One region of the Acidovorax sp. AC410 genome, then DNA from elsewhere that is predicted to be linked to it. Evidence: predicted binding sites of a transcription regulator. Region 1 holds the regulator's gene; each other region holds the start of a gene.
What was found. The regulator sigma-54, encoded in region 1, starts transcription at its own class of promoters, with help from an activator protein. The targets are predictions, from matches to a motif close to TGGCANGNAANCTGCTTT.
Positions count from the first base shown of each region.

Region 1 (7,914 bases):
CGACGTCACGTTCTACCTGCGCGACCTGGCCGCCAGCTACCACAGCTATTACGATGCCGAGCGCATCCTGGTGGACGACGAGGCGGTCAAGCGCGCCCGCCTGGCCCTCGTCGCCGCCACCGCGCAGGTACTGCACAATGGCCTAGCTGTGCTGGGCGTATCGGCTCCGGCCAGAATGTAAGCAAGCAACCACTACCATGAAGAACAAGCAACTGGGCGGAACCATCATCGGCTTTATCGTGGGCGTGATCTTCGGCCTGGGGGCCGCACTGGCGGTCGCCGTCTACGTGACCAAGGTGCCCGTGCCCTTCCTGAACAAGGGGGGGGCACGCGGCACCGACCAGGACGCGGCCGAAGCGCAGAAGAACAAGAACTGGGACCCGAACTCGCCGCTGTACGGCAAGAACCCGGCGCGGCCCCCTGCGGCCGCAGCGTCGGCACCCGCCACGGCAGGGGTGGCACCGGCGCCAGCGCCCACCGCCTCGGCACCTGCCGTGGCCGCGGCGGACCCGCGTGCCGCCGCCTCGTCGGCCAAGCCTGCCGCCGCCGCAGCCACCAAGCCCGGCAGTGCCGACCCCTTGGGTGATCTGGCCGCTGCCAAGGCCGCGGCAGCGCCCGGCAACAGTGCCGACCCCTTCGACTACTTCGTGCAGGCGGGTGCCTTCCGCACCCAGGCCGATGCCGATGCGCAGCGCGCCAAGCTGGCCATGCTGGGCTGGGAAGCCCGCGTGAGCGAGCGCGAGCAGAACGGCCGCACGGTGTTCCGCGTGCGCGTCGGTCCCTTCACGAAGCGCGACGACGCGGCCCAGCTCAAGGACAAGCTCGACACCACGGGTGTCGAATCTGCCCTGGTGCGGGTGCAGCGCTGAGCGCAGGCCTGCCTGAACTTTTTTCCGGGGCGTGGCTCACACCCCCACACCCGACCCTAGGAGAGTCACTTTCATGAAACGCCGCGAGTTTTCCCTGTCTGCCGCTTCCGCAGTGGCCGCATCCGCCCTGACCCTGCCTGTGGCAGCACCCGCCCTGGCGCAAGCGCGCCAGTTCAAGGAGGGCAAGGACTACCGCAAGCTCGACAAGCCCGTCACGCCCGACGCGCCAGCGGGCAAGGTCGATGTGATCGAATTCTTCTGGTACAGCTGCCCCCACTGCAATGCCTTCGAGCCCACGCTCGACGCCTGGGTCAAGGCCGCTCCCAAGGACCTGAGCATCCGCCGCATCCCGGTGGCCTTCAACGCCAGCTTCGTGCCACAGCAAAAGCTGTACTTCACGCTCGAAGGCATGGGCAAGCTCGATGCCCTGCACGCCAAGGTCTTCCGTGCCATCCACGTGGAGAAGGCCAAGCTGGCCAAGGACGATGAAATCATGGCCTGGGTCGCCACGCAGGGCGTGGACGTGGCCAAGTTCAAGGAAATCTACAACTCGTTCACCGTCTCCAACCAGGTGCGCCGCGCCTCGCAGCTGCAGGATGCGTATGGCGTGGAAGGCGTGCCTTCGATGGGCGTGGCCGGCCGGTTCTACACCGATGGCACCATGGCAGGCAGCATGTCGGTTGTGCTGCAGGTGGTGGAGCAACTGGTGGGCGTGGCCCGCAAAGGCTGACCATTTCTTGGCGGGGCTGGTTCCTGCAGCCACCAAAAGCCCGCTGATGCGGGCTTTTTTCATGGCGTGTCGCCAGGGGTGGCTACAATGATCTGCAAGATTCGTGCCCTATGAACTACCGCATCCTCCCGATCCTCCTCCTCTCGGCCCTGGGCTTTGTCCAGGGTGTGGCCCATGCCGAAAAGGCCGACCGCAACAAGCCCATGAACATCGAGGCCGACGCATTGCGCCACGATGAGCTCAAGCAGACCAGCGTGTTCACCGGCCGGGTGGTCATGACCAAGGGCACCATCGTGCTGCGTGGCGCGCGCCTGGACGTGCGCCAGGACGCCGATGGCTACCAGTTCGGCGTGGTCACGGCCGAGCCGGGCAAGCGCGCCTTCTTCCGCCAGAAGCGCGACACGCTGCCCGGAGCGCCCGACGAGTTCATCGAGGGCGAGGGCGAAGTCATCGAATACGACGGCCGGGCCGACAACGTGAAGTTCATCACCCGCGCCGAGTTGCGCCGCTTGCGCGAATCCACGCTGACCGACGAGATCACCGGGCAGATCATCGTCTACAACAACCTGACCGACGTGTTCACCGTGGACGCCAAGCCGCGCGGCGGTACCAATGCCGCGGGCGATGCCCCGGCGCCCGGCGGCCGCGTGCGCGCCATCCTGTCGCCCAAGGAAACACCGGCCAGCGCCGCTGCCCCTGCCCCTGCGGCACCGGGCACCACCCTGCGCCCCAGCAGCACCCTGAGCGGCGGCGCCAAGTGAGCGGGGCCGACGTGAGCACCGTCGCCGGGTCCCCGGCGGACAGCCGGCTGGAGGTGCACCACCTCGAAAAATCCTACGGCAGCCGCAAGGTCGTCAAGGACGTGTCGCTGGTCGTGCAAAAAGGCGAAGTCGTGGGATTGCTCGGCCCCAACGGTGCGGGCAAGACCACCTCGTTCTACATGATCGTCGGCCTGGTGCGCAGCGATGCCGGCGACATCCGCATCGACGGCCACTCGGTGGCCCACATGCCCATCCATCGGCGCTCGCGCCTGGGCCTGTCCTACCTGCCACAGGAAGCCTCGATTTTCCGCAAGCTCACGGTCGAGGAGAACGTGCGCGCCGTGCTTGAGCTGCAGCGCGGCGAGGACGGCCAGCCGCTGCCGCGCCAGGCCATTGAGGAGCGCCTCACGGCGCTGCTCACGGAACTGCGCGTGGAGCACCTGCGCGCCTCGCCCGCGCTGGCCCTGTCCGGCGGCGAACGTCGCCGCGTGGAGATCGCCCGCGCGCTGGCCACGCAGCCGCGCTTCATCCTGCTGGACGAGCCCTTTGCCGGCATTGACCCCATCGCGGTGATCGAGATCCAGCGCATCATCGGCTTCCTCAAGGCGCGCGGCATCGGCGTGCTCATCACCGACCACAACGTGCGCGAGACGCTGGGCATCTGCGACCACGCCTTCATCATCAGCGATGGCCACGTGCTGGCCCAGGGTACCCCCTCCGAAATCGTCGACAACGCCGAAGTGCGCCGGGTGTACCTGGGTGAACACTTCCGCATGTAGCAGACCGATGGACCACCTGTTCGCCATGCACCTGCCTTCGTGGCAGTCCCCGGGGGCTGTGCGATGAAGCCCGGCCTGTCACTGCGCGTATCGCAGCACCTGGCGCTCACGCCCCAGCTGCAGCAGTCCATCCGGTTGCTGCAACTGTCCACGCTGGAGCTGGGCCAGGAGGTCGAGCAGATGCTCGACGAAAACCCGTTCCTTGAACGCAATGCCGACGAGGCCCCGCGCGAGGAGTTTGGCGTGGACACGGCCGACGCGCCCGCGCAGCCGGACGACTACAGTTCCGACGATGCGGTCTACTCCAGTGCCCCGGGCTCCAGCACGTCGACCGAGACCCCGGCCGACAGCCCGCAGGGCGATGCGGAAGTGGGCAGCAGTGCGGGCGACGAGCCCGACTGGAGCGGCGATGGCACCGTGGACGTGTCCCCCAACGATGCCGAGTGGGGTGGCGATGCGCCGGCCCGCAACCGCAATGATTCGGAGGGCGACGAGGCCGATGCCACCGAACTGGCCCGCACGCACGAATCGCTCACCGCCTTCCTGCACCGCCAGGCCCTGTCGCTGCGGCTGTCCGAGGTGGACCGCGCGGCGCTGCGCTTCCTGATCGAATCGCTCAACGACGATGGCTACCTCGAGGACCCGCTCGAAGAGCTGGCCATCGCCCTGGCCGGCCCCGACGACCTGGAGCAGATCGAAGAGCTGGTGCATCGCTTCACCGTGGCGCTGCGCCTGCTGCAGAGCCTGGAGCCCGTGGGCGTGGGTGCGCGTGGCCTGGGTGAATGCCTCACACTGCAGCTCACGGCCCTGGCGGCCGACGAAGACAGCGAGCTCGACCCTGACACCGTGCAGACCGCGCTGCGCGTGTGCCAGCAGCCGCTGGAGATGCTGGCGCGCCGCGACATCCGCCGCCTCACGCAGCTGTGCGGCGACGGCGAGGAGCGCACGCGCGCCGCCATGGCCCTGATCGCGCGGCTGGAGCCGCGCCCCGGGCGCAAGTTCGTCGACGTGGAGCGCAACATCATCGTGCCCGACGTCATCGTGCGCAAGGCCGGGCGGGCCAATGGCCGCGACGGCCAGCACAACTTCATCGTGGCCCTGAACCCCGACGTGATGCCGCGCCTGCGCGTACACGACATCTACGCCGGCGCCCTGCGCGGCCACAAGGGCGGCGAGGGCCACCAGGCCATGCAGCAGCGGTTGCAGGAGGCGCGCTGGTTCATCAAGAACATCCAGCAGCGCTTCGACACCATCCTGCGCGTCTCGCGCGCCATCGTCGAGCGGCAAAAGAGCTTTTTCACCCATGGCGAGCTGGCCATGCGCCCGCTGGTGCTGCGCGACATCGCCGACGAGCTGGGCCTGCACGAGTCCACCATCAGCCGCGTGACCACGGCCAAGTACATGTCCACGCCCATCGGCACCTACGAGCTCAAGTATTTCTTCGGTTCGGGCCTGGGCACCGAAACCGGCGGCAACGCATCGAGCACGGCCGTGCGCGCCCTCATCAAGCAGTTCGTGGCGGCCGAAAGCCCGGCCAAGCCGCTCTCGGACAGCCAGATCGCAGAGATGCTCAAGGAGCAGGGCATCGAATGCGCACGCCGCACCGTGGCCAAGTACCGCGAGGCGCTCAAGATCGCGCCGGCCAACCTGCGCAAGGCGCTCTGATCCGCTGTCAGCCTGGCTGGCGGAACGCCCGGCTGGAGATGCTGACGGCATTGCCGTCCGGGTCCTTGGCATTGGCGAACGCATAGCCATTGGCCTGGTGCGTGCTGCCGAAGGCCAGGCCCTGTGCCAGCGCACGGACCTTGAAGGCTTCCACGTCCGGCACATGAAAGCACAGCTTCACCCCCGCCTGGCCGAGCTTCACGCTCTTGGCCGCCTGGTGGACCAGGATGCTGGCCCCTCCGTCCGGGGCCTGGAGCTCGATCAGGCCCTCCACCACGTCCCCAGTGGTCTCAAGACCGAAGTGCGTGCGGTAGAACGCTGCGCTGCGCTGCATGTCGCGCGCGTAGACCATCACGGTGCCGAGGATGGGGGGCATCAGGGCGCTTTCGAGGCCGGTGCGCGCCGCAGCGAGCGCAGCAACTCCAGCGCCTGGGCCACAGGCTCCTGCGGAGCGCCGTTGACGAGCACCGTGAAGGTCACGCGCAGCTCGTTCATGCCCAGCATGCCCTGGGTCAGGTGCTTGTAGCCGTCCGGCTCGGGGGCGCGGTCGGTGGCCGAGAAGTAGTAGCCCATCTTGCCCACGGCGCCCAGGTCCTTGAGGGGCAGATCGCTCTCGACGGCCTTGGGCTGGGCCCGGGTGGCACCCGCCTGCACCAGCCCCCGCAATTCGTCGGCCGTGGGGCCCCTGGGCGCACTGCCCACAGGCCAGATGGGCGTGATAAGCATCTGCAACGCCTTGGCGTCAGGGCCGCTGATGGCCACCGAGGGCGGCAACTCCCCGTGCGGGCGGCGCACCTGGGCGCGCCATTGCGCGGGCAGGTCGATCACCAGGTCATCGCGGCCGGGCAGGGGAACGCGCAGTTCTTCGGCGAGAACGGGCAGGCACAGGGCAAAGGCCATTGAAGCGAGTACGGTGCGGAGCATGGAGCGAAAGAGGAGGGGGTTATTGGCGTTTGGCAAAGACGGCGTCGTAGGACGGGGCGCTGAAGCCGTTCACCCGCTGGCCATTGGTGAGCAGCACCGGCACGCCGCGCGCACCCAGTTGCGCAAAGGCGGCCTTGCCGGTCGGGGTGTCCACGTCGAATTCCCGGTAGGCAATGCCTTTGCCGCCCAGGTAGGCCTTGGCCGCCTTGCAGTAGCCGCACCAGGTGGCCATGTAGAGCGTGACCTCGCCCCGGGGCTGGACGGCTTTCTGGGCTTCTGCGGGTGCCTGGCCGGGCGTGGCGGGTGGCAGCGGGTTGCCCGGGACCACGCTGACGGGCAGGCTTTCGAGTTTCAGGGTTTTTTGCACCGCGCCCGAGGCGGGCGGCTGGTCGCTGTAGACGACCTTGCCGCTCGCATCCACGGATTTGTAGAGCGCCTGGGCATGCGCCGTGCCCGTGAGCGCGGCCGCAAGCAGGGCGAGGATCAGGCTGCAGCGCAGGGTGTGCATGGGGGGCTCCGGGTAAAATCGGCTATCCCGGGAGCATAAGAGACTTCTGCCGCCCCGAGGCCCGCTGGGGCAATGCCTCACCCGTATGGGCCATTCTTGCCATCCGGGCTGCAGCATCGCTGATGCCCTTTGCAGGCTTCTTCGGGGGCACCTTGTCCCGTTTCGCTGTCTTTTCTCGACCCTCTGTTTCCCTGCCCCATGGCCCGCATTGTTTTCGACCTTCCCGCGCATTTCGGCTTTGCCACCGAGCTGCAGATCTACATCAGCCACGTCAACCAGGGCGGGCACCTGGACAATGCGCAGCTGCTGAGCCTGGTGTCCGAGGCACGCGTGCGCTTCTTCCAGTCGCTCGGCTACCCCGAGGCGGACGTGGGCGGCCTGTCCACCGTGGTGGGCGACATCGTGGCGCAGTACAAGTCCGAAGGCTTCCACGGCGAGACCATGCGCGTGGAGATGGCGCCCGAGGACCTCAACCGCTACGGCTTCGACCTCGTCTTTCGCATGACGGAAAAGACCTCGGGCCGCGAAGTGGCGCGGGGCAAGGTCGGCATCGTCTTCATCGGCCGCAGTGACCGCAAGGTGGCACCCATTCCCGAATCCATCCGCCAGCTGCTGCTGGCGCGCGCCTCGTCCCCTGCATAAGCGCGTATCCTGTCGCCCAGTGCCATGAACCAACTCCAACTCTTTCTCCCCTGCGCCGCCGGTGTCGAGGGCTACCTCGCCGACGAGGTACACGCCATCACCGGCCTCACGGGCCAGGACCTGCTCATGGGCCGCGGCGGCGTGCTGCTGCGCGCCTCGTGGCGCCAGGCGCTGCTGCTCAACCTGCACAGCCGCCTGGCGCAGCGCGTGCTGGTGCAACTGGCGCACCGGCCCTACCGCTCCGAGAACGACCTGTACAGCATCGCCAGCGAGGTGGCCTGGGAAATCTGGTTCACCACGCGCCAGACCTTCAAGGTGGAGGTCACGGCCCAGCACAGCCCGCTGCAGAGCCTGAACTTCGCCGGCCTGCGCGTCAAGGACGCGGTGGCCGACCGCTTCCGCGCCAAGACCGGTGTGCGCCCCGACGTGAACACCCAGTGGCCCGATGTGCGCATCCACCTGCACCTGACCACCGAAGAGGCCACGGTCTACATCGACACCTCGGGCGAGCCGCTGTTCAAGCGCGGCTGGCGCGAGGACAAGGGCGATGCCCCGCTCAAGGAAACCCTGGCCGCCGCGATGATCGCTGCCAGCGGGTGGGACCCGCTCGGTGATGCGCCCGTGCCGCTGTACGACCCCTGCTGCGGCAGCGGCACCATCGCCATCGAGGCGGCGCAGATCGCCTGCCGCATCCCCGCCGGCATGCTGCGCCGCTTTGCCTTTGAAAAGCTGCTGCCTTTCCAGGGCCATGTGTGGTCGGCCATCCAGGCCGAGGCCGAGAGCGCCATCCAGGCGAGCCCCGTGCCCATCTTCGGCAGCGACGTGGCCCACCGCATGGTCGATTTTGCCCAGCGCAATGCCGAGCGTGCAGGCGTGGCCGATGCCGTGCAGCTGCGCGGCGGTGACGCGCTGCAGCGCATGCCGCCGAGCGAGCAGCCCGGCGTCATGCTGCTCAACCCGCCCTACGGCGAGCGCATTGCCGCCGCCGGCGCGGCCGGCCAGAACGCCAACGAGCGCGCGGCCGAACGGGCCCTGG
Region 1 is NZ_CEEDCG010000001.1:1,391,890-1,399,803, reverse strand. Features, by position in the region: gene argS (arginine--tRNA ligase) at 1-181, shown strand, start outside; gene AC0IZS_RS06495 (SPOR domain-containing protein) at 198-869, shown strand; gene AC0IZS_RS06490 (thiol:disulfide interchange protein DsbA/DsbL) at 943-1,599, shown strand; gene lptA (lipopolysaccharide transport periplasmic protein LptA) at 1,710-2,360, shown strand; gene lptB (LPS export ABC transporter ATP-binding protein) at 2,357-3,139, shown strand; gene AC0IZS_RS06475 (RNA polymerase factor sigma-54) at 3,203-4,804, shown strand; gene AC0IZS_RS06470 (VOC family protein) at 4,812-5,180, opposite strand; gene AC0IZS_RS06465 (hypothetical protein) at 5,180-5,728, opposite strand; gene AC0IZS_RS06460 (glutaredoxin domain-containing protein) at 5,748-6,236, opposite strand; gene AC0IZS_RS06455 (acyl-CoA thioesterase) at 6,435-6,878, shown strand; gene AC0IZS_RS06450 (THUMP domain-containing class I SAM-dependent RNA methyltransferase) at 6,903-7,914, shown strand, end outside.

Region 2 (7,914 bases), 1.1 Mb from region 1:
GGTTTTTCAACGGCCGATGGCCAGGAGAAGCTGGCCTACGTGCCTCGGGGGGTGATACCCACCCTGAACCTGCTGACCGACCCACAGTACAACAACAAGCACCGTTATTTTGTCGACGGATCGCCCATGACCGGGGACATCGACGCCAACGGAGGCGCACAAGATCCCACCGACCCCAACTATGCGGCCTTTGTCCCCGACTGGCGCACCTACCTGGTAGGCACCTTGGGCCAGGGGGGCAAAGGTTATTTCGTGCTGGATGTGACTAACCCCACCGGCACCGCGTCCCCGACCTCCGTACCCGGTTTTTCCGAAGGCAATGCTCAGACCCTTGTCAAGCTCGACCGTACACGCGGCTCCACCGAAGCGGCCCCCATTTGCGGCGCTATGACGGGGGCTGAAAAAACGATGTGCGACAAGGTAGTGGAAGAAGACAAGGACATCGGCCACATCACGGCCCGGCCCGTGCGCAGTGAAACCGACGCCATGCGCACCACGCAGATCACACGAATGAACAACAACCGCTGGGCGGTAGTGCTGGGCAACGGCTACAACAGCACCAACCAGCGCCCGGTGCTGCTGATCCAGTACCTGGACGGCCTGCGTGAGCTGGTGCGCATTCCCACCACCACCCAGGCCGCGGGTACAGGCAATGCCAACGACAATGGGCTTGGCGCGCCGCGCGTGGTGGATTTGGATGGTGACAGCCGCATCGATGTCGTCTACGCTGGAGACAACCGAGGCAATATGTGGAAGTTTGACCTGACCAGCGCCACCGCTGGCAACTGGAAGGTCGCCTTCGGCGGCAGCCCGCTGTTCACGGCCCAGGGACCGGCAGCCTTGGGCAATGCGTCGCGCACCAAGATCCAGCCGATTTCCACGGCCCCGACTGTGCGCGCCAATGACCGGAACAAGAAAACGGGCAGCGGCCCCACGGCGACAACCTCGCGCGTGGGCGGCATGATGGTCGCCTTTGGCACGGGCCGCAATGTGGATGTCACCGACCCATCCAATGTGGATGTGCAATCCCTGTACTCCGTTCTGGACAATACCCGGTACCGCGTGGTGGGCACCGGAGCGAGCAAGCGACTGGAGGTCCATCCTGGCGGCGGAAGCTGCCCCAATGGTGCAGACTGCGTCCCCACCCCCACGGCGCTGGGTACAGGTGTCGCAACGGCCAAGCTGGCGCAGCAGAAATTCACCGATGTCAGCGCCGACTATGCCACGGTCGATGTCGTGGATGAACTCAAACTGGAGACATGGGGCAACTACAACGGCTGGTACATGGACCTGCCTGCCGTGGGCGAGCGGCTGCTGAAACCCCTGGAGTTCTACGACGCAACCAACCTCCTCACGGTGTGGTCGCAAGTCCCCGCCAAGGGCTCCAATGTGGATCCGAACGTCGAGAGCTGCGACTCGACCTCCGTGGATGGTGAGCGCCAGTACCGCACCTTTGTCAACATCATGGACGGAAAGCGCCCCACGTTCCAGATCGTGGATATGAACGCTGACAAGTCGTACACTGCGGCCGACCAGGGTGTCTCGCGGGCCAAAGTGACCAAGGGTCCACACAGCATCATCAAGAAGGATAAGTTCGAGAATATCGACATGGATGCCAAGGGCACGGGCGGCAGTGGCGGTGGCGGCGGAAGCCCCGGAGGCGAAAGGCTTGCCGCTCCACCCGAGGAATCCATGCGTCCTAGCTGGCGCCAGATCCGTTAATCTGGCCTAAGGAATGTACGATGCACAGAATGAACAGCAACATACCTGCACGGCAACGAGGCTTCACCCTCATTGAGCTCATGACGGTGGTGGCCACCGTTGGCATCCTCACTGCGGTCGCGATACCCAGCTACACAGAGTTCATCCGGCGCGGTCACCGTGCTGATGCGCGCGCCGGTCTGCAGCAAGCTGCCCAGTATTTGGAGCGCGCCTCGACGGCCACGGGGGTGTACCCCCTTGCACTCCCCACCAATATGACCTGGGCCGGAGACCCAGCCAAGCGCTACACTATTTCCATCGGCAATGGGGTAGGGGGCCCTTCCACCAATGCCGCCTTTACTCTGACCGCCACACGCAAGGCAGGCACACCTCAATCAGGTGACAAGTGCGGCAATCTGACGCTGACCAATACAGGGACTCGAAACATGGTGGCGTTCACTCCCGCTACCCTTACCGTGGCCGACTGCTGGAACAAGTGACCCCGCCCCCATCCGACAGGCCCCGCATGCGCTAGCATGCACGCCACCATGGCGACCTCTTCGGAACAACAACACACCACAAAAGCGCTTGAGCTAGCCACTCAGGCGCTTTGTCTTTCCAACCCCAATCCCCGCGTGGGCTGCGTCATCACCACGCCCGATGGCAACGTCCTCGGCCAGGGCTTCACCCAGCAGGCCGGCGGCCCGCACGCCGAAGTCATGGCGCTGCGCGATGCGGCAGCCTTGGGCAACGACGTGCGCGGAGCCACCGCCTACGTCACGCTGGAGCCCTGCTCTCACCAGGGCCGCACGGGGCCCTGCTGCGATGCGCTGATCGGTGCCGGCATCGGCAAGGTGGTGGCCTCGCTGGCAGACCCCAACCCCCTGGTCTCGGGCCAGGGCTTTGCGCGCCTGCGCGCTGCTGGGGTGGATGTAGTCGTGGGCCCTGGCGCGACAGAATCGCGCGAGCTCAACATCGGCTTTTTCAGCCGCATGGTGCGCGGCACGCCCTGGGTGCGCATGAAGACCGCCGCGTCCCTGGACGGCACCACCGCGCTGGCCAACGGGCAGAGCCAGTGGATCACCTCGCCCGCCGCACGGGCCGATGGCCATGCCTGGCGCGCGCGCGCCTGCGCCGTGCTCACGGGCATCGGCACGGTGCTCGATGACGACCCGCGCCTGGACGTGCGCGAAGTTGCCACGCCGCGCCAGCCGCACCTGGTGATCGTGGACAGCCAGTTGCAGACCCCGCTGCAGGCATGCCTGTTCTCCATCCCGGGCCGCACCTGCCTCATCTACACCGCCAGCGATGACCGCGAAAGAAAGGCGGCACTGGAAGGCCGCGGCGCCACCGTGATCCAACTTTCCAATCCCCAGGGCAAGGTGGACCTGGGCGCCATGCTCCAGGACCTGGGCCGGCGTGCCATCAACGAATTGCATGTGGAGGCCGGCCACAAGCTCAACGGGTCCTTCCTGCGCGAGGGGCTGGTGGACGAGTTGCTGCTCTACCTCGCACCCCGGCTGCTCGGGCCGGGCCTGGGCATAGCCCAGACAGCGCCTTTGCAAGCCCTGGCGGATGGGACCTCGCTCGAATACGTTTCGGTGGAGCACATCGGACCCGATCTGCGCATTGTGGCACGGGTTCAGGGGCGCGATAACTTCTGACCCGCCGACTCCCCGTGGTCCATGCCCAGCTGGGCCAGCCCACTGGAGAGTCCATGCACCAAAACAACCCAGCACCACCCCGGTGACGCATGCCACATGCTGGCGCATTTTTTGCTTGGTTTTGGTGCATTCATTGCATGCCGCAGTGAGATGCACCAAAACAGATCAAACAATCGCGTGGAGATGGTATGGAAGCACTCAAACAGGGCACGGACGCCTTGTTCATTCTGCTCGGGGCAATCATGGTGCTGGCCATGCATGCCGGGTTCGCCTTTCTGGAGCTGGGCACGGTCCGCAAGAAGAACCAGGTGAATGCCCTGGTCAAGATCCTGGTGGACTTCTCCGTGTCCACCGTGGTGTACTTTGTGGTGGGCTACAGCGTGGCCTATGGCACACACTTCTTCGTAGGTGCCGAGACCCTGGTCCAGCAGAGCGGCTATTCGCTGGTCAAGTTCTTCTTCCTCCTGACCTTCGCGGCGGCCATTCCGGCCATCGTCTCGGGCGGGATTGCCGAGCGCGCCAAGTTCTGGCCGCAGCTCATCGCCACGGCCGTCATCGTCGGCTTCGTCTACCCGTTCTTCGAGGGCATCGCCTGGAACCAGCACTTCGGCGTGCAGGCCTGGATCAAGTCGCTCACGGGCGAAGAGTTCCATGACTTCGCGGGATCGGTCGTGGTGCATGCCGTGGGCGGGTGGATCGCCCTGCCTGCCGTGGTGCTGCTCGGCTCGCGCGCCAACCGCTACCGCAAGGATGGCGCCATCTCGGCCCACCCGCCATCGAACATCCCGTTCCTGGCCCTCGGCGCCTGGATCCTGGTGGTCGGCTGGTTCGGGTTCAACGTGATGAGCGCGCAGACCGTGGACAAGCTCTCGGGGCTGGTCGCGGTCAACTCGCTGATGGCCATGGTGGGCGGCACGCTGGCCGCCCTGGTGCTGGGCAAGAACGACCCGGGCTTCGTACACAACGGCCCGCTGGCCGGCCTGGTGGCCGTGTGCGCAGGCTCCGATCTGATGCACCCGCTGGGCGCACTGGTCACGGGCGCCATTGCCGGCACCATCTTCGTGCTGCTGTTCACCCTGACGCAGAACCGGTGGAAGATCGACGACGTGCTCGGCGTCTGGCCCCTGCACGGCCTGTGCGGCACCTGGGGCGGCCTGGCCGCCGGCATCTTCGGCAGCAAGGCCCTGGGCGGCCTCGGCGGGGTGGCCTTCAGCGCGCAGTTGATCGGCACCACCCTGGGCGTGGTCTGGGCGGTCCTGGGCGGGCTGGTGGTCTACGGCGCCCTCAAGGCCACCGTGGGCCTTCGGCTATCGCAGGAAGAGGAATTCGACGGCGCCGACCTTTCCATCCACAAGATCAGCGCCACGCCAGACCGCGAAGTCAGCTGGTAAGCAGTTGCCAAGCGTGGCGCCGTTCACACGGCGTTACGTTTCGGCGCGCCGTCCGACAGCGGGGGCGCGGGGCGCGGGCTATACCTTCGGTAGTATCCAGAAGGCCTCCTCCCCATGCCCGCCCCCATCGCCACTTTCAAAGAGCTTGCCACCGCCGCCCGCTGCGGCTGGATGGCCCTGGCTGCCACGCTCACCGTGGCGGTGGCCACGGGTTGCGCGGGACTGCCCCAGGACGTGACCCGCCCCGAATCCAGCGCCCTCGCCTCCCCCGCCAGCACGCCCCTGGGGCAGTTGGTGGAAACCAGCCGGCAGGCCGCAGCAGGGCGCTACCCGTCGGGGTTCCTGCTGCTGGGCGGGCCCCAGGCGGCCTACAGCAGCCGCCTGGCACTGGTGGACGCAGCAACGAAGACGCTGGACCTGCAGTACTACGCCATCCACGCCGACGCCAGCACCGAGCGCCTGCTCCGGAGCGTGGTGTCGGCCGCCGGGCGTGGAGTGAGGGTCAGGGTCCTGCTCGACGACTTCCACAGTGCCGGGCGCGATGCGCAGGTCATGCGCCTGGCCTTCGTGCCCAACATCGAGATGCGCATGTTCAACCCGCTCACGGGCGCGCGCGGCTCCACGCTGGGCCGCATGTTCGGCGCGGTCACGGACTTTTCACGGGCCCAGCAGCGCATGCACAACAAGCTTTTCATTGCCGACAACGCCATGGGCGTCACCGGCGGGCGCAACCTGGGCGACGCTTACTTCGGCACAGCCGATGCCGGCAATTTCGTCGATCTGGACGTGCTGGCCGCCGGCCCCATCGTGCAGGACCTCTCGCGCAGCTTCGACCACTACTGGAACAACCAGCGCGCCTACCCCGTGCAGTCCCTGGTCACGCGCGAGGAGCTGGACGCCATGCGCCACCAGTACGAAGCGGCCGACGCGGCAGAACGGGAGCGCCAGGTGGCCCTGGACAGCAATACCCAGGCATCGCAGCCGCCCGCCAAGGTGCCGGCCCAGGGACAGGATGCCCTTGCCCACCCGGGAGCCCCACACAACCGCATCTGGGACTACCAGCCCATGGACCTGGGCAGCGCCGCCTTTGTCTGGGCGCCCGCCGTGGTGCTGGTTGACCAGCCCGCCAAGATCCCGGCCGAAGGCCCTGCCAACATGGCGTCGCCGGCCACGGCACCCGCCACCGGATCCAATGCCCTGCAAGCGGCACGCATCGCTCCTTCTGCGGGGGGCCATGCACCGGCAGCCGCAAGCGGCGCGGCGGCGCCCCCCTCCACGGACACCAACGATGCCGGCGAGGGCGACACGGTGGTGGACGGTCTGTTGCACCTGATGGGCCAGGCCCGGCGCGAATTGCTCATCGTCTCACCCTACTTCGTGCCCGGCCCCGACATGAAACAGGCCTTTGCCCAGGCCCGCCAACGTGGCGTGCGTGTGCGGGTGCTCACCAACTCGCTGGCGTCCAACGACGCACCCATTGCCCATGCCGGCTATGCCCGGCACCGGCCGGAGCTGCTGGCCATGGGGGTGGAGCTCTACGAAATGCGCAGCGAACTCAGCGGCCTGGGCAGTGCGTTCGGCAGCCCGGGTGGCTCCTCGGGCGGCAGCGGCTCTTCGCCCACCGGCTCGGTGGGCAGTTCGCGCGCCATGCTGCACTCCAAGCTGCTGGTGATGGATGGCCGCCTGGTCGCCATCGGCTCGATGAACCTCGATATGCGCTCGCAAAGGCAGAACACCGAGATCGCGCTGCTGATCCGCAGCACCGAACTGTCCCGGCGCATCACCACGCAGCTGGAACCGGCCCTGGGCGAACTGGCCTGGCGTGTGGAACTGCAGCAGCCGGGCAACCAGTTGCTGTGGCATGCGCCGCAGGGCAGCGGCCTGCAAAACAGCACCACGGAACCTGATGCCAGCGCGCCGTTGCGCCTGCTGCTGCAATTGCTCGGCCCGCTCGCCCCAGACCACCTGCTCTGATTCAGCCCGTGACGCGGTCCTGCAAAGCGTCCACCCAGGCCGTGATGGCACGCTGGTCCGTCATCGTCCGCACATGCTGGTACGCCACCTCGCCTTCGGGGAAGCGCCGACGCATCAGGTTCAGCCACTGCTTGAGGCGACCCGCGCGCTGGCGCGGCTCCAGGTCGTCGCACACCAGTTGCCAGAACGCGGCGATGTGCGGCAGCAGGTCGTCCCATTCCACGGTGTCGGTCCCCGGTGCACTGGCATCACTGGCACGGATGGCCCGCGCCAGCCCCGGGTCGGCCACCATGCCGCGACCCAGCATCAAGGCATCGCAGCCCGACACCGCGCGGCAGCGTAGCGCGTCGGCCACGGTCCAGATCTCGCCATTGGCCACGACGGGCAGCCCCACCGCAGCACGGATGGCCGGTATCTGCTCCCAATACGCCGGGGGCCGGTAGCCATCGACCTTGGTGCGGGCATGCACCACCAGCTCACAGGCGCCACCCGCTTCCATGGCCTGCGCGCACTCGCGCATCAGGCCCGCGTCGTTGAAGCCCAGGCGCATCTTGGCCGAGACCGGCAGGTGCGCCGGCACGGCGCGCCGCACCGCGGCCACCAGCGCGGCGATGCGCTCGGGCTCCTGCAGCAGGGCGGCACCACCCCCGTGGCGGTTCACCACCTTGGCCGGGCAGCCAAAGTTCAGGTCGATCCCCTCGGGGCCCAGCGCCGCCAGGCGCGCCGCATTCTCGGCCATGCTCACGGGGTCGGAGCCCAGCAACTGGGCGCGCACCGGCACCCCGGCCAGCGTACGGCTGCCATTGCGCAGTTCGGGCAGGTAGCGCAGGAACACCTTGTCCGGCAACAGCGTGCCCGTGATGCGGATGAACTCGGACACGCAGCGGTCCACGCCGCCCACGCGGGTGAGCACATCACGCAGCACAAAATCGAGAAGCCCCTCCATCGGGGCCAGCAGCAGGGTCATCGCAGAAGCAAGGTCACAGAGAAAAACCACCCACAGGGGAAGCGGGCAACCCGCCATTGTGCGGCAGCCGGGTCATCACAGCGTCATGCCAGGGTGCTGCAATCGCAGGCACCCCGCTCCATGCCCGCCCCGCGTCCCCACCATGCTGCTCCAAAAAACCGACAAAGCCCGCCTGGAACTGTCACCCGGCGTCCGCACGCTGAGCCTGCGCGAACGG
Region 2 is NZ_CEEDCG010000001.1:259,674-267,587, forward strand. Features, by position in the region: gene AC0IZS_RS01145 (pilus assembly protein) at 1-1,722, shown strand, start outside; gene AC0IZS_RS01150 (type IV pilin protein) at 1,752-2,201, shown strand; gene ribD (bifunctional diaminohydroxyphosphoribosylaminopyrimidine deaminase/5-amino-6-(5-phosphoribosylamino)uracil reductase RibD) at 2,238-3,365, shown strand; gene AC0IZS_RS01160 (ammonium transporter) at 3,554-4,756, shown strand; gene AC0IZS_RS01165 (phospholipase D family protein) at 4,871-6,730, shown strand; gene AC0IZS_RS01170 (tRNA dihydrouridine synthase) at 6,732-7,697, opposite strand; gene AC0IZS_RS01175 (hypothetical protein) at 7,840-7,914, shown strand, end outside.
Region 2: the regulator sigma-54 is predicted to act here: its motif matches at 3,466-3,483, upstream of AC0IZS_RS01160 (ammonium transporter).

Region 3 (7,914 bases), 860 kb from region 1:
ACGCGCATGCCACAGAACTCCTCATCGAGACCCAGCCCGATGGCACGCGCCGCTGCACCGGTGTGAAGGTGTGGGATGGGCACGAGATGGTCACGGCCCACGCCACCGGCGAAGTGATCCTGAGTGCCGGGGCCATCAACTCGCCCCAGCTGCTGCAGCTGTCGGGCATCGGCCCGGCCGACCTGCTCCGACAGCACGGCATCGGCGTGGTGCAGGACCTGCCGGGCGTGGGCGCCAACCTGCAGGACCACCTGCAGATCCGCGCGGTGTTCAAGGTCAACGGCGTGCCCACGCTCAACACCATGGCCAGTTCGCTCTGGGGCAAGGCCAAGATCGGCATGGAGTACGCGATGAAACGCAGCGGCCCGATGAGCATGGCGCCGTCCCAGCTCGGCGCCTTCACGCGCAGCGATCCCGGCCAGCCCTGGCCCAACATCGAGTACCACGTGCAGCCCCTGTCGCTCGATGCCTTCGGCGAGCCCCTGCACAGCTTCCCGGCCTTCACGGCCAGCGTCTGCAACCTCAACCCCACGAGCCGGGGCACGGTGCAGATCAAGAGCGCGGACTTCAAGGCCGCGCCGGCCATTGCGCCCAACTACCTGAGCACCCCCGAAGACCGGCAGGTGGCCGCCGACAGCCTGCGCGTCACGCGCCGCATCGTCGCCCAGCCGGCGCTGGCGGGCTACCAGCCCGAAGAGTGGAAGCCCGGCGTGCAGTTTGAAAGCGACGAAGACCTGGCGCGCCTGGCCGGCGACATCGCCACTACCATCTTCCACCCCGTGGGCACGACGCGCATGGGCCGGGCCGACGACCCGATGGCCGTGCTCGATTCGCAGCTGCGCGTGCGCGGCATTGCCGGTCTGCGCGTGGTGGATGCCGGCGCCATGCCCACCATCACCAGCGGCAACACCAACTCGCCCACGCTGATGCTGGCCGAGAAGGCGGCCGAGTGGATCCTGGCGGCTCAGAAAGCGTGACGGCCGCTCGGCATCAACGGATACCGCCGACGTAGCGGGGCACCTCGACCACCGGAGCAGGCACCAGGCGCTGGCGCACCGCCTGGCTGGCGGTCTCCAGCAAGGGGCGGCGCTGCGGCGCGGGCGCCGGTTCATGCACGGCACGGTCGAGCCGGTCGGCCCATTCGGCCAGCTCGGGCACCCCGTCCTCCAGCGCATGCTGGCGTGCGAAGCGCACGATCTCCAGCGCGTACTCGGCGTTGACCGCCATCCACTCGGTGTCGGTCACGCGGCCGGTCTTGCGGCGCAGCAGCACGTGCAGGTGCGCTGCGATGGCGAGTTTGTCGCTGTCCTGCATGATGGTGAACTCCTCAGAACATTGGGAGGCCTACTGACCCAGGCGTTCCCGGTGCTGTGCAATATCCAGGCCCACTTGCTCGCTTTGCTCGTCCACGCGCAGGCCGAGCACGAGGTTGGTGATCCACAGCAGCAGTGCGGTGCCCACCAGGCTGAACGCCATCACGGCCCCCACGCCGATGGCCTGGGTCCAGAGGCTGCCTGCGACACCACCGACCGTGCGGCTGGCCAGCACACCTGTGAGCAGCGAACCCACGATGCCGCCGATGCCATGCACGCCAAACACGTCCAGCGAATCGTCGGCTCGCAGCAGGCGCTTGAGCCCCGTCGCGCCCCAGTAGCAGGCCAAGCCCGCCACCAGCCCGATGACCACGGCCGAACGCAGGGTGACAAAGCCGGCGGCGGGCGTAATGGCCACCAGCCCGGCCACCAGGCCCGAGCACAGGCCCAGCAAGGAGGGGCGCCCGCGCATGACCGCTTCGCCCAGCATCCAGGACAGCGCCCCTGCTGCTGCTGCCACGTGGGTGACGGCCATGGCCAGGCCGGCCCGGCCATCGGCCGCCACGGCCGAGCCCGCATTGAAGCCGAACCAGCCCACCCAGAGCATGCCCGCGCCCACCATGGTCAGCGCCAGGCTGTAGGGCTCGAAGGGTTCGCGGCCATAGCCGCTGCGCCGTCCGAGGAACCAGGCGCACACCAGGCCCGCCACGCCGGCATTCACATGCACCACGGAGCCCCCGGCAAAGTCGAGCGCCCCCATCTGCGCCAGCCAGCCGCCCGGCTCCCAGACCCAGTGCGCCACGGGCGCGTAGATGAACACCGTCCACAGGCTGATGAACAGCAGCATCGCGGAAAAGCGCATGCGCTCGACGACGGCCCCCACCAGCAGCGCCGCCGTGATGATGGCAAAGGTCAGCTGGAACATGGCGTAGACCGATTCGGGGATGGCCGGCGCCACGTGGCTCACCGACAGCTTGCCCGCGGCCAGCTGGAAGTCGAACCCGGCAAATGCCATGCGCTCGGTACCGCCCAGCCAGGCGCTGCCCGGCGTGAACGCCCACGAGTAGCCGATGGCAAACCACAGCAGGCTCACCAGCGCGGCAATGGCGACCACGCTGGCCATGGTGTTGAGTACGTTCTTGCGGCGCACCATGCCCGCGTAGAACAGGGCGATGCCCGGCAGTGTCATCAGCAGCACCAGGGCCGTGGAGGTCATCATCCAGGCGGTGTCGGCGGCATTGATGGTCTCCTTGGCCACCAGGCCGGGGCGCGTCAAGGGTGCGGGTGTCGGAGTGGCTGTGGCGGCCGATGCGGCGGCTTCGGGAGCCTGCGCCTGCGCCCAGACCGTTGCGGTGCAGAGCCCGAGACACAAGGCCACGACCGTGACGAACCCATGGATGACTGCCCGCATGTGGAAGCTCCCTTTTCGCAATTTGTTACATGGCACAACGCACAAGGCATGCCAAGCAAAACGCCCGATTTGGGGCGCTCCGGGCGTGTCGCCGCCCGAACTCCTCCCCCAAATGGGGGCGGGAAACCCCCAATGCACCAAGCGGGTGCCGCCGTTACAGTACCGTCACTCGAAAGCGCGCCCCGGTGTGCTGGACGAGGGGCCGAGGAGACATCCCTACAAGCACAACCGAACAAGCACCCAATGAGGTGCACCCCCTTTCAGGCGCTGGCGATCCCAGCGCCTTTTTTATGGCTGCGGCTCCAGCGGTTCGCTAGCAAAAGCGTAGCTATCGGGGTGCGACAATCATGGGATGGAATGGATTTTCATTACCTTTGCCTCGCTGCTGGCCGGCTTTGTGGATGCCATCGTCGGAGGCGGCGGCCTGGTGATGGTGCCGGCCCTGTTCGCGGCATTTCCCGTGGCACCGCCCGCCACGCTGCTGGGCACCAACAAGGCGGCCGGCGTCTGGGGCACGGCCATGGCCACCTGGCAGTACAGCCGCCGCGTGCAGATGCGCTGGGAAGCCCTGCTGCCGGCCGCGGCGGCCGGCTTTGCCGGCTCGTTCGCCGGGGCCTGGGCCGTGACCGTGGCATCGCCCGACTTCCTGCGCCGCCTGCTGCCGCTGGTGCTGCTGGGCGTGCTGGCCTACACCCTGGCCAAAAAAGACATGGGACGGCACCACGCGCCGCGCTTCGCCGGGCGCGCGGAAATCGCTGCGGCGAGCCTGATCGGCCTGGCCATCGGCTTCTATGACGGCTTCTTCGGCCCAGGCACGGGCAGCTTCTTCGTGTTCCTGTTCGTGCGCTGGCTGGGCTACGACTTCCTCAATGCCTCGGCCTCGGCCAAGCTGCTGAACACCGCCACCAACGTCGCGGCCATCGCCCTGTTTGCCGCCAAGGGCCATGTCTGGTGGCATTTCGCCGTGACGCTGGCCGTGGCCAACGTGGTGGGCAGCCTGATCGGCACGCACATGGCGCTCAAGCACGGCACGGGTTTCGTGCGCGGCATCTTCATCGTGGTCGTGGGCGCATTGATCCTGAAGACCGGCTACGACGCATTTTTGCGCTGAGCGCGCGCTGCAAAGGGCGCCCGCGCAATTACCAGCACTTGGGAAAGTTCGGGAGCCTTCTCTAAAACCTGTTGTGAATTGGCCTACAACCGGCTTTTGTAGGGCGCCCCCTGTGGCGGCAGAAAAAGACCCCTCCTTATAATTGGTGACTATTTCGTGACGCCAGACATCGCAATCCGCGATGGCTGCGGACGCATTTACCGAGCCTCCGGCCTGCCTACCCGCATGCCGGATTTTTTGTACCTGAAATACCCCGGACAGGACCCATCCCATGCAATTGTTCAAGGCTGTAGCCACCGCCCTCGCGCTCTGCGCCGCCTTCTCCGCCCAGGCCCGGACCCTGGACGAGGTGAAGAAAGACGGCAAGATCCTCATCGCGACCGAAGGACAGTTCGCACCCTTCAACTTCTTCAACGGCACCACGCTGACCGGTTTCGAAGTGGAGACGGCCGAACTCGTGGCCAAGAAGATGGGGGTCACCATCCAGTGGAAGACCCTGGGCTTCGACGCCCTGCTGACCGGACTGCGCCAGGACCGCTGGGATCTGGTGATCGCCTCCCACGGCATCACCGAAGAGCGCGCCAAGGCCGTGACCTTCACCGAGCCCCACTACTGCTCGGGCGGCATGATCATCGCCATGGACCCGGCCATCAAGAGCGCCAAGGACCTGGCCGGCAAGGTGGTGGCCGTGCAGACCGGCACCAGCTATCTCGAGAACGTGCAGAAGGTCTCGTCCATCAAGGAAATGAAGAACTTCCCCACCGACGTGGATGCCCGCAGCGCCCTGAACTCGCGCCGCGTGGATGCCTGGGTGACCGACCGCTTCGTGGCCAAGGCCGTCTCCGAGAAGAACCCCGGCGCCGGCTTCAAGCTCGGCGACATGCTGTTCATCGAGCGCATCGCCGCCGCCGTGGCCAAGGGCAACAGCTCGCTGGCCGGTGGCTGGAACAAGGCGCTGGCCGAGGTGATGGCCGACGGCAGCTATGCCGCACTGTCCAAGAAGTACTTCAACGAAGACGTTCGCTGCACGAACTGAGCGTCTGACCGGGTTTCTTCATGCTCACTGCCCTTTGGCCCGAGCGCTGGTCTCGCCAGCAGCGCAGCAACGCCACGCTCGTCTCGGCCGTCATCCTGATGGTCCTGGCGCTGGCGCTGCTGGGCACATTGCTCTCTTTCCTGCCCGAGCCTATCGGGCCCAACGCCCAGGCCTTCTCTGACGGCGCGCGCACCACGCTGTGGCTCACCCTGGTGAGCGGCAGTGTGGGACTGGTGCTGGGCACCGGTGCCGCACTGGCCCGCACCTCGCGCTTCATGGCGGTGCGCTGGGTGGCCAGCTTCTACATCTGGGTCATCCGCGGCACGCCGCTGTTGGTGCAGATCCTGTTCGTCTACTTCGCACTGCCGGTGCTGGTGCCTGGGCTGAACCTGCCTGACTTCGCGGCTGCCGTGCTGGCCCTGGGCCTGAACGTCGGCGCCTACAACGCCGAGGCCATCCGCGCCGGCCTGCTGGCCGTGCCGCGCGGCCAGACCGAAGCCGCCCGGGCCCTGGGCCTGGGCCGCATGCATGTGTTCGCCGACGTGGTGTTCCCGCAGGCGTTCAAGATCTCGCTGCCGCCGCTGGTCAGCAACTTCGTGGCCCTGCTCAAGGACTCGTCGCTGGCCTATGCCATCGGCGTGGTGGAACTCACCAACGTGGGCAACCGCATCCAGTCGGCCACCTTCCAGCCGATCGCCACGCTGTCCACGGTGGCCATCACCTATCTGTTGCTGACCACGCTGGTCACCCAGATCTCGAACGCCGTGGAGTACCGCTTCGACGTGGAAGGGCGCAACCAATCAGCCGTCCCACGCCTTTCATCGTGGTGAACCGCGTCTGCAAGTCCTTCGGCAGCCACCAGGTGCTGCGCGAAGTCTCCACCGTGTTCAACACGGGCGAGGTCACCGTGATCATCGGTGCCTCGGGCTCGGGCAAGAGCACGCTGCTGCGCGCCATCAACCGGCTGGAGCCGCACGACAGCGGCACCATCACCATCGGCGGCGAGCCGGTGACCGACGACCAGCACACGCTGCAAAAGCAGCGCAGCGAAGTCGGCATGGTGTTCCAGCAGTTCAACCTGTTCGGCCACATGAGCGTGCTGGACAACGTGACGCTGGCACCCCGGCGCATCCGCCACACGCCGCGCGCCAAGGCCAACGAGCAGGCCATGGCCCTGCTGCGCCGCGTGGGCATGCAGGACCATGCGCACAAATACCCCTGGCAGCTCTCGGGCGGCCAGCAGCAACGCGTGGCCATCGCGCGCGCGCTGGCCATGCAGCCCAAGGTGATGCTGTTCGACGAACCGACCTCGGCCCTGGACCCCGAGATGGTGCAGGAAGTGCTCGACGTGATGCGCGAACTGGCCCGTGGCGGCATGACCATGATCGTGGTGACCCACGAGATGGGCTTTGCCCGCGAAGTGTCCGACCGCGTGATGTTCTTCGACCAGGGGCGCATCGCCCACGACGCAGCGCCCGCCGAATTCTTCAACAACCCTGCCAACGACCGCATCCGCGCCTTCATCGGCCGCATGGGCGCCTGAGATCCAGGCACCCCCAGCGAAACAACCACAAGCCCCTACCGGAGTGACCATGAAACTGAACCACACGTTCCTCGCCCTGATGGCCGCCGGCCTGTGCAGCCTGCCACCCGCAGCCTTTGCCCAGACCGCCAAGGACTTCGAAGAGATGCGCAACGAGCTCAAGGCCCTGCGCGCCGAGCTCAACGCGCTCAAGGCCCAGCAGGCCCAGGCGCCTGCTGCGCCCGCCGCATCGGCATCGGCCTGGAACGACCGCATCGAGGCGGTCGAGCTCAAGCAGAAGGATGCCGTGGTGCTGGGCGACATCCCGGGCAGCTTCCGCCTGCCCGGCAGCGAGACCTCGATCCGCGTCTACGGCTTTGCCGAGGCCAACCTGGTCAAGGACTTCAAGGGCACGGCCCCCGGCGACACCTTCACCAACCTGATGGAGCAGCCCCTGGGCGACACGCGCGGCGGCAAGAGCAGCCTGACGGCACAGACCTCGCGCTTCGGCTTCGAGACTTCCACGCCCACGGCCATCGGCACCTTCAACACCAAGATCGAAGCCGACTTCTACGCCTACTGCGGCAGCGAGTGCAACCGCAACCGCCTGCGCCTGCGCCATGCCTATGGCGAATACGCCGGCTGGCTGATCGGCCAGACCTGGTCGACCTTCATGGACACGGACAACCTGCCCGAGACCGTGGACTTCAATGGTCCGCCCGGCGCCACCTTCCGGCGCCCCGCGCAGATCCGCTACACCTACAACAACCCCGATCTGGCCAAGTTCCAGTTCGCGCTCGAAGAGCCCACCGATGGCGCCAAGGGCCTGAACTTCGTGGCCCGCGTGGACAAGGCCTTCGACTGGGGCAACGTGAACGCGCGCCTGCTCTCGCACGAGCAGCGCATCGACGGCTTCAGCAAGCGCGGTCTGGGCTTCGGTATCGGCGCTGGCTACAAGATCACCGGCACCACCACGCTGATGGCCCAGTACACGCGCCTTGATGGCGATGGCGATGGCGCCTACCTGGTGGGCACGAACTACCCCGTGCTCGACGGCGGCACCGTGCGCCTGGACCGCTCGCACGGCGTCGTGATCGGCCTGAGCAATGTGTTCAGCGAAAAGATGCGCGGCACCGTGTCGCTGGGCGCCGTGCGCTCGCGCCACCGCCTGGGCGACGACTATGTGAACGCCTATGGCGGCGAAGGCAACCACAAGCTCTACCAGTGGCACGCCGGCATGTACTACCTGCCGATCAAGAACGTGGAACTGGGCAGCGAGCTGATCGGCGGCCGCCGCACCACCTTCGACGGCCAGAAGGGCGACATGCTGCGCCTGAACCTGCAGGCCCGCTACCTGTTCAACTGATCCGCGGCTTACCCTTTTTCAGCCTGATCGGGCTGGCCGGGAGACCGGCCAGCCTTTTCTTTTGGAGCGGCGCACATGCGCACTGAACGTTTTGGCCTCCTGGCCCTGCTGGTGGTGACCGTGGTGTGGGGCACCACTTTCCCCGCCATGAAGCT
Region 3 is NZ_CEEDCG010000001.1:2,254,705-2,262,618, reverse strand. Features, by position in the region: gene AC0IZS_RS10475 (GMC family oxidoreductase) at 1-977, shown strand, start outside; gene AC0IZS_RS10470 (hypothetical protein) at 991-1,314, opposite strand; gene AC0IZS_RS10465 (ammonium transporter) at 1,345-2,724, opposite strand; gene AC0IZS_RS10460 (sulfite exporter TauE/SafE family protein) at 3,077-3,835, shown strand; gene AC0IZS_RS10455 (ABC transporter substrate-binding protein) at 4,107-4,871, shown strand; gene AC0IZS_RS10450 (amino acid ABC transporter permease) at 4,892-5,701, shown strand; gene AC0IZS_RS10445 (amino acid ABC transporter ATP-binding protein) at 5,671-6,414, shown strand; gene AC0IZS_RS10440 (DcaP family trimeric outer membrane transporter) at 6,464-7,759, shown strand; gene AC0IZS_RS10435 (DMT family transporter) at 7,835-7,914, shown strand, end outside.
Region 3: the regulator sigma-54 is predicted to act here: its motif matches at 2,761-2,778, upstream of AC0IZS_RS10465 (ammonium transporter).